Regions from separate parts of the Aquamicrobium ahrensii genome, predicted to be linked through region 1. Evidence: predicted binding sites of a transcription regulator. Region 1 holds the regulator's gene; the other holds the start of a gene.
The links. Region 1 encodes LexA, which represses DNA repair genes until DNA is damaged. Its sites were predicted from a motif close to TGTTCNNNNTGTGTTCNG; they were not measured.

Region 1 (4,597 bases):
TGCTGATGAATGCCGGGGCCGGTCTCGTGGTCGCCGGGCAGGTGACCGAATTGGCGGAAGGCGTCGCGAAAGCCAGCGAGGCGATCGACAGCGGCCGCGCCATGCAGGTGCTTGACAGACTGATCGAGGTTTCCAACGCTTAGCCATGTCCGATATTCTGCGTAAGATCGAAAGCTACAAGCGCGACGAAATCGCCGCCGCCAAAGCGCGCGTTTCACTGGATGATCTCAGGGCCCGTGCGAGCGATCGGGACAAGCCGCGCGGTTTTCTCGCCGCGCTCGAAAGCCGCAACAGGGACGGCCAGTTCGCGCTCATCGCCGAGATCAAGAAGGCCAGCCCCTCCAAAGGATTGATCCGTGCGGATTTCGATCCGCCCGCCCTCGCCCGCGCCTACGAAACCGGCGGGGCGGCCTGTCTTTCGGTGCTCACCGACGCCCCCTCGTTTCAGGGCGCGCCGGAGTTTCTGACCGACGCCCGCGAGGCGGTGTCCCTGCCTGCATTGCGCAAGGATTTTCTGTTCGACACCTATCAGGTGCATGAGGCGCGCGCCTGGGGCGCGGACGCCATTCTCATCATCATGGCGAGCGTGGACGACGAAACGGCTCGCGCGCTTGAAGACACCGCGTTTTCGCTCGGCATGGATGTGTTGATCGAAGTTCACGACGAGGAGGAAATGGAGCGCGCGCTGCGTCTCTCATCCCGTCTTCTGGGCATCAACAACCGCAATCTGCGCACCTTCGAAACCAGCCTCGAAACCAGCGAGCGGCTGGCTCCCATGGTTCCGGCGGATCGGCTGCTGGTGGGCGAAAGCGGCATCTTCACCAATGAGGATTGCAAGAGGCTGGCCGCCAGCGGAATTGGCGCCTTCCTCGTCGGCGAAAGCCTGATGCGGCAGGAAGACGTCACCGCTGCAACGCGCATTTTGCTGGGGCTGGACGCTCCGGGAGCTTGAGGCGATGACCAATACACCACCCGCCAAAAGCGGCCTCACCCATATCGGAACGATGGGGGAGGCGCATATGGTGGATGTTGGCGACAAGGCCGAAACAATTCGCGAGGCGGTCGCCGAGGGCGTCGTGCGCATGCAGGCCGAAACGCTGGCAATGATTGTCGAAGGCAATGCGAAGAAGGGCGACGTTCTTGGCACGGCCCGAATCGCCGGCATCATGGCGGCAAAGAAAGCGCATGAACTCATTCCGCTTTGCCACCCGCTGCTGTTGACGAAGGTCACGGTGGAGATCGAACCGGACCACGCCCTGCCCGGCCTCAGGGTGCGGGCGATGGCGCGGGTGACCGGCAAGACCGGGGTGGAAATGGAGGCTCTGACAGCCGCTTCCGTCGCCTGCCTCACCATCTACGACATGGCCAAAGCCGTGGATCGTGGCATGGTTATCTCGGACGTCAGGTTGCTTTCAAAGACCGGGGGCAAGTCCGGCGACTATGAGGCGGAAAGCTGACATGGCTCTGGTTCCGATGGAGACGGCGCTGGAGCGCCTTCTGCAGGGTGTCGAGCCTCTGACTGCCGAACGGGTTCCCCTCGATCAGGCTTACGACCGGGTGCTGGCTGAACCGGTAACGGCGCTTCGCACGCAGCCGCCGTTCCACGCCTCCGCCATGGACGGCTACGCCGCCCACGGGGTCGATGCAGGCGCAATTGGAAACCGGCTCGCAGTGATTGGCGAAATTGCCGCCGGCAGCACCTTTTCCGGGACCGTGGGCAAGGGAGAATGCGTACGCATCTTCACCGGCGCGCCCCTTCCCGCCGGCGTCGACACTGTCGTCATTCAAGAGAATGTGAAGGTTGCGGCGCCGGGCATCATAGAACTGCTCGAGACCACGGTAGCGGGCCGCAATGTCCGGCGCGCCGGTATCGACTTCATGGAAGGCGACCTGCTGATCGAGAAAGGCCGCCTGCTCGGTCCTGCAGCATTGTCGCTGGCTGCGTCCGCCAACCATCCCAGCCTTTCGGTGGTGAAGCGCCCGCTGGTCGCCATCATCGCCACCGGAGACGAGTTGCGCCCGCCCGGCAGCGCAACCGGGCCTGGCCAGATCATCTCCTCGAACGCCTATGGCATCGCAGCCTGCGCCCGCGCCGCCGGCGCGGAAGTGCTTGATCTCGGTATCGCCCCCGACCGGAGGGACGCCACGGCAGCGCTGGTCAGGGAAGCGGTGGCGGCGGGGGCAGATGTTATCGTTACGTCCGGCGGCGCTTCCGTTGGCGATCACGACCTCGTTCACGAGGTTTTGACCGGGGAAGGCATGACGCTCGATTTCTGGAAGATCGCCATGCGCCCCGGCAAGCCGCTGATGTTCGGCAGGATGGGCGAGATCAGATGTCTTGGTCTGCCCGGCAATCCGGTGGCCAGCCTCGTTTGCTCCCAGCTTTTCCTCAAACCGCTGCTTGCCCGTCTTGGAGGAAAGCCGTTCCGGCAGGACATGCGCGCCGCTATCCTTGGGGCCGACATGAGCGCCAACGATCACCGGCAGGATTATGTGCGCGCGAGGCTTGAGGAGCGCGATGGAAAGCTTGTGGCCACGCCGTTCGAAATGCAGGATTCCTCCATGCTGCGCGTGATGGCGGCAGCCGGCGGCCTGATCGTCCGGGCTCCATTCGCAGATCCGCTCGCAGCCGGCGAGCCGTGCCCGGTTCTGCTCATCGACTAACGAATTCTCAATTCATTCATTAAACTTTAAACGGTTGCGGAACACAACTGGAACATATAGTGTTTGTTCCGGGTTTGTTTTCCAATTCTGGATTCACCGCTGCCGGGGGAACCGATGCTGACGCGCAAGCAACATGAATTGCTGCTCTTCATTCATGAACGAATGAAAGAGAGCGGTATTCCGCCTTCATTCGACGAGATGAAGGAGGCGCTGGATCTCGCTTCCAAATCCGGCATTCACCGGCTCATCACCGCCTTGGAGGAACGCGGCTTCATTCGCCGCCTGCCCAATCGCGCCCGGGCGCTCGAAGTGTTGCGTTTGCCCGATTCCATTGCGCCCGGCCTCAACAGCGCGCGAAAATTTTCCCCAAGCGTCATTCAGGGCAGTCTCGGGCAGCCGGCTAAAGAAACCCGCAAACTCCAGATCGCCAGCAATGACGACGATTCGGGTTCGGCCGTTTCCATTCCGGTTATGGGACGGATCGCCGCCGGCGTGCCGATCGATGCGATCCAGCATAAGACGCACTCCATTTCCGTGCCTCCGGAAATGCTCTCCAGCGGCGAACACTATGCGCTGGAGGTCAAAGGCGATTCGATGATCGAGGCGGGTATCTTTGAGGGCGATACGGTCATCATCCGCAATGGTGACACGGCGACGCCGGGTGACATCGTGGTCGCGCTGGTGGATGACGAGGAAGCCACCCTGAAACGTTTCCGCCGCAAGGGTGCTTCCATTGCCCTTGAAGCGGCCAATCCAGCCTATGAGACGCGTATCTTCGGACCCGACCGGGTGAAGGTGCAAGGCAGGCTTGTCGGATTGATCCGTCGCTACTGATAGAAAGTGGAAGCCCTTCGACGAAAGCCGGTCTTCAGAAGGTGCATGTATCTTTTAAAGAAAAATATCGAGAAAACCAAACGATATAAGGCTAACCTTCTAAATCAGGTTAGGTATTACACGTTGGCGGCTTGATCCTGGAGCGGGCGGCCATCGCGTGCATTCTGGACGGGCTTGTTCTTTATTCCGATTCGCGCGTCAGGCCACCTTCCGGAGAATTTGCAGGCTTGGGGGTGGCCACTTTCCGCTGGTAGGGTGGCATGCCGCGCGCCTCCCGGGAAAATCGGCGCTGGGTATGCCATGGGCGATAGTCTCCCTCGATGGAGAAGTGTATTTCGGGCTTTGGTCTCGTGGATGCTGCGCCGTTCGATGAAAAGCCTGCCGGCAGGAATACCGCCGCACTGCCCTTTTGCGCCAGTTGGCGGCGGGTGATGACGGCGAGACCGGCATTGCGGCAGGGATTTCTTGCCGTTGGGTCTTCGATCACGATAAGGCTCGCCGTATCGCAGAAGGCGCGGGCAGTATCGGTATCGGACGCCTGCACGATCTGCGCGCCTGAAGGGTGGTGTGTCACGCAAACCCTGTCCGCGCATCGAAATCCTGCGCCTGCGGTGGATTCCTCGCCACCGTCCTTCATTTTCAGCGCGAGATCGTTCCGATCCTTTTGTTTGCGTCGCTCCGGCGCCTGCACGCCTTGCGCATCGAGAGCCCGCCGCCAATTATCCATGGTGAAGGCGTTGGGGCGCGGACGGTTAACGGCGATCTCGCCATTCTCCATGGTGACGGCGAGCAACCGCGCGTCTTCCGAAATCAGAATGTCCGGTGTGCGTTCTTCAATCAGCATCATCAGACTCGCCACCGCAAACGGCGCCGAAACCCATCGCAGCCATGTCGTCGCCATGGTCGCGATCACGAGCGCTATGCTTGCTAAAAGGACGGAAGCTGCCGAAATCAGGCCGACCGCATCAATGGGCGACAGGTCGGCGATCCGTTCTGACAGATGGATCATTACAGTCAGACCCTGCCCCATCACATACAGAAACGGGCCATCCAGCCCGAAAGGCATGGCTATGGACGCGAAAACCGCAAACGGCATGAC
Region 2 (4,597 bases), on a different contig from region 1:
GGGCCGAAGGCCGGTGGATAGACGAGCCGGCCGCCTACCGGGGCTTCGCCCCAGGCCAGCGCCATCAGCTCCTTGCATTGGAAAACACTATCGAACCGCGAGGCGCGGTCATGACGATAGCCGAAGCGGCCATAATAGGCGGGATCTCCCAGCACCACCGAAAGGCTTTCGCCCCGGCCCCGCAAAAGCCCGTGCGCCTCTTTGATCAGCGCGCCGCCGATGCCGCCGTTCTGGAATTGCGGCAGAACAGCCAGTGGCGCAAGTGCGACGGCGCTGGCGTCTTGCGCATGACCCCTCACGCCAAGCCGGGTGAACAGAATATGGCCGACGATCTGCCCGTCCTGCTCTGCGACCAGTTCGAGCACCGCATCGCCGGCGGCCACCAGCGCATCGACCAGATCGGCCTCGTCGTCACGGCCAAAAGCGCTTGCCTCGACCATGCGGATGGCTGCGCGATCGCCCGGCCGGACTGTACGGATGGTGCTCATGAGAGCTTCCCACCGGGGACGAGCCGCGCGCCGCGCAGAAACTCGCCGGCGGAAACAGGACGCGCGCCCGCACGCTGCACTTCGATAAGCCGCACCGCGCCCTCGCCGCAGGCGACGGCGAGCGCATCGTCGAGCACTGTGCCCGGCTCGCCCGCCCCTGCCGTCAGCGTCGAGCGCAGCAGCTTCAGGCGTTCGGGCCTGCCGCCCGTCCCGAACTCGCACCAGCTACCCGGAAACGGAGACAGGCCGCGTATGTGATCGTGCACCTCCTGCGCGGGACGGCTCCAGTCAATCCGCGTTTCCGCCTTGCCTATCTTTTTCGCGTAGAGAGCCCCGTCTTCCGGCTGCGGGGAAAAGGCCAGCGTTCCCGCCTCCATCTTCGCCAGCGCTTCCACCATCAGCCCGGCGCAAGCCGGCATCAGGGCGTCGTGCAACTCACCAGCGGTCATGTCCGCGCCGATGGCGATCCTGTGGGCCAGCCCCACCGGGCCGGTGTCCAGCCCTTCCTCCATGCGCATCACCATGACGCCGGTTTCCGTGTCCCCGGCCATGATCGCGCGCTGGATGGGAGCCGCGCCGCGCCAGCGCGGCAGAAGCGACGCATGGCCGTTGAGACAACCAAGCCGGGGCGCATCGAGAATGGCGCGGGGCAGGAGCAGGCCATAGGCGACGACAACCGCCACATCGGCGTTCAGCGCCCGCAAGGCCACCTGCTCGTCCGTTCCCTTAAGCGAAAGCGGTGTGAAAACCGCAATGCCCAGCCTTTCGGCCTCACGCTGAACCGGCGAAGGGGTAAGTTCCAGCCCGCGCCGCCCGGCCGCGCGCGGCGGCTGCGTATAGACCGCAACGATCTCGTGGCCCGCTTCGGCGATAGCGCGCAGGGTGGGCACGGAGAAATCCGGCGTGCCCATGAAAACGACGCGCAACGCCATGGTTCAGCCGACGAGACGGCCGGCCGGCTTGTCGCGGGCCAGCTTGCGGAACTTGCGCATGACGATATCGCGCTTCAGCTTGGAGATGTGGTCGATGAACAGCACGCCGTTGAGATGATCGATCTCGTGCTGGAGGCAGGTCGCCATCAGCCCCTCCGCCGCCATTTCCCGCGCCTCTCCGTCCCGATCGACATATTTCACCCGCACGGAGGCGGGCCGCTCGACCTCGGCGTAATATTCCGGGATCGACAGGCAGCCCTCTTCGTAAACGGAGCGCTCGTCGCTGCTGTGCAGGATTTCCGGGTTGACGAAAACATGCGGAGCCGGCTCGTCGTCTTCCTTGGCGAGGTCGATCACCAGAAGCCGCAGCGGCAGGCCGACCTGGATTGCAGCGAGGCCGATGCCCGGCGCGTCGTACATCGTCTCCAGCATGTCGTCGGCCAGCTTGCGCAGCGATTCGTCGACACGCTCGACCGGTCTGGACACCTGTCGCAGCAAGGGATCGGGAAGAATGATGAGCGGCTTGATGGTCATTGCGCTCACGTAAGACCTCGCCAGTTCCCCGTCAACCGGGAAGGTTGGCGCGTGTTCACGTTTTGATCTGGTCGCGAAAGGCGAATCTGCTATGGTGCGTGGATGAACGACCTGCAAAGTCCTTTTTCCCTGCCGATCGCGCGGCTCGGCGCAAGCACGTTCACGCTCGGGCAATTGCTGACTTTCGTCGTTCTTCTCTTCGCCATTCTTCTGGCAGCGATGATCGCCGCGCTGTGGCGCGCATCGAAGGCTCGTACCGAAGCCGCGGCGGAAGCGGCCGACAACGCCCGCGACGCGGAAACGCGCATGGCCGAAATCATGCGCAGTCAGGCCGAGATGCAGGGTCGCATGGGCGCGATCGCCGAAGTGTTCGGCTCCCGGCAGGCGGAGCTGACGCAATCGCTTGGCCAGCGCCTCGACGCCATGAGCGGACGGCTGGGCCAGACCATCAGCGAGCAGACCCGCGCCACACATGAGAACCTCGCCAGATTGCAGGAGAGGCTGGCCACCATCGACAGCGCGCAGAACAACATACAGGCGCTGGCCGGACAGGTGGTGCAGCTTCAGGCGATCCTCTCCGACAAGCAGACGCGCGGCGCATTCGGCCAGTCGCGCATGGAAGCGATCGTCGCCGACGGGCTGCCGATGGGCTCCTATGAATTCCAGGCCACCCTGTCCAACGGCAACCGGCCGGATTGCCTTGTGAAAATGCCCAACGACGCGCCCTCGCTGGTCATCGACGCCAAATTCCCGCTGGAGGCCTGGAACGCAATTCGCGCCGCCGAAACGGGCGAGATGCAGAAAGCGGCGGCGCAGGCTTTCCGGCGCGACGTTGAAATTCACATCCGCGACATCGCCGGCAAATACCTCCTGCGGGGGGAAACGCAGGACACGGCCTTCATGTTCGTGCCGTCTGAATCTGTTTTCGCCGAAATCCACGAAAATTTTGAAGCGCTGGTGCAGCGCGCGCACCGCTCGCGCATCGTCATCGTTTCCCCATCCCTTCTGATGCTGTCGATCCAGGTCATACAGGCGATCCTCAAGGATGCCCGCATGCGCGAGCAGGCGCATGTCATCCAGGGCGAGGTGGTCCGGCTGATGGAGGATGTGGGCCGGCTGGACGAGCGGGTGCGCAAGCTGCAAACGCATTTCGGACAGGCGTCGAAGGACATCGACGACATTCTCGTCTCCACGTCGAAGGTGACGCGGCGCGGCCAGAAGATCGAGGCGCTGGAAGTTGGAGGCGCCGCCGCTGAAGCGGCTGCCGGCAAGGATGACCATGAAGCCGGCCCCGTGGCCGCTTCCAGGACCGGGCAATTGCGGCTGCGGATTGTCGAGGAAGCCGAATAGGCGGGACCATTTGAGATTTCGGGCGGAAGCTGCCCTTTACCGGAATCCGCCGCCCGTTCCCGGGAGCCGAAAGACGGGTCGGAACCCGTGGTCTGGCGGCGGCCGATCTCCCGAAGAGCTGTGGAGCAAGCGTAGCTGAGCCGGAACGCCCGGACATTTCCGCGCTCCGCGTTCCCCGCATTGCTGCAATGCCATAGCGGCGCTTGATCCCGTCCCGATCCCGCCTTATGTCCCGGATGGTGGGGACGACCCCATGGTTTCAGGACCGGTTGGAGGCCTGAAATCCCTGTTTCCGGCCGGGACGACCCGCCATATGACGGAGCGTTCCATGAGCTGGTTCCTGCTTTTCATCGCCGGTCTGTTCGAGGTGGGCTGGGCGATAGGCCTCAAATACACGGATGGCTTCTCGAAGCCGCTGCCGACGGTTCTGACTGTTCTTTCCATGGTGATCAGCATGGTGCTGCTGGGCTTTGCGCTCAAGCACCTGCCGGTCGGGACGGGTTATGCCGTCTGGACCGGCATCGGCACGGTTGGCACCGCGCTGCTCGGCGTTTTCCTGCTGGGCGAGCCGGCCACCGCGGCAAGACTCGGCTGCATTGCACTGATCGTCAGCGGCATCATCGGCCTCAAGCTGGCGGCCTGATTCACATCACAAAGAAGCTATGGATCGTTTCACGGAAACGGTGAAACGATCCACATCCTGCCTTCACGCAATTCCAGAGGGAGAACTGCTTGCGGCTTTTTCTGGAAAAACCCCAAAAGGCCGGTCCCCGTTCGGGGCCGGCCTTTCAAGATTCCAACTGTATCGCGTTCAGCGGCCGGAGAAGCCCGGCGGCAAACGACCGCCGCGGGCCTTGCGGGCCGCGTAACGGGCGTCGCGCTTGGCCTTGCGTTCGGCCTCGACAGCCAGTTCGGCGGCGACGCGCTCGGCTTCCTCGGCCTCGCGGATGCGGGCCTGCTCGGCGGCGATGCGTTCGGCTTCGGCGCGCTCGGCTGCTTCACGAGCCAGCTTTGCCTGCTTCAGAACGGCTTTCTCGGCCTCCCGCTCGGCGCGGGCGGCGAGAATCGCCTCGCGCTCGGCCTTGCGGGCCAGAACGCGCGGATCGTCTTCCGCCGGACGCTGCTTGAAACGCTCGAGAAGAGCCTTCTTTGCATCATTAGCGGCGTTGCGCCGCTCGAAAATGTCTTTTTCCCTGTATATAGCCAACTTTACTTCCCTGAAATCGGTTCGCGTGCCTTACATACGGGTCAAACGCCAGACTTCAAGCACCAAAACAGCATGCCTGCCATGAA

Region 2: the regulator LexA is predicted to act here: its motif matches at 2,007-2,024, upstream of ABID44_RS12415 (DNA recombination protein RmuC).

Annotation. Positions count from the first base shown of each region.
Region 1 covers NZ_JBEPMN010000001.1:173,501-178,097, reverse strand. Annotated here, with positions in the region: gene trpD (anthranilate phosphoribosyltransferase) at 1-143, shown strand, start outside; gene trpC (indole-3-glycerol phosphate synthase TrpC) at 146-952, shown strand; gene moaC (cyclic pyranopterin monophosphate synthase MoaC) at 957-1,457, shown strand; gene ABID44_RS00910 (molybdopterin molybdotransferase MoeA) at 1,459-2,664, shown strand; gene lexA (transcriptional repressor LexA) at 2,779-3,498, shown strand; gene ABID44_RS00900 (ComEC/Rec2 family competence protein) at 3,680-4,597, opposite strand, start outside.
Region 2 covers NZ_JBEPMN010000009.1:25,944-30,540, forward strand. Annotated here, with positions in the region: gene ABID44_RS12400 (GNAT family N-acetyltransferase) at 1-488, opposite strand, end outside; gene fmt (methionyl-tRNA formyltransferase) at 485-1,420, opposite strand; gene def (peptide deformylase) at 1,424-1,954, opposite strand; gene ABID44_RS12415 (DNA recombination protein RmuC) at 2,057-3,304, shown strand; gene sugE (quaternary ammonium compound efflux SMR transporter SugE) at 3,633-3,947, shown strand; gene ABID44_RS12425 (DUF6481 family protein) at 4,116-4,511, opposite strand.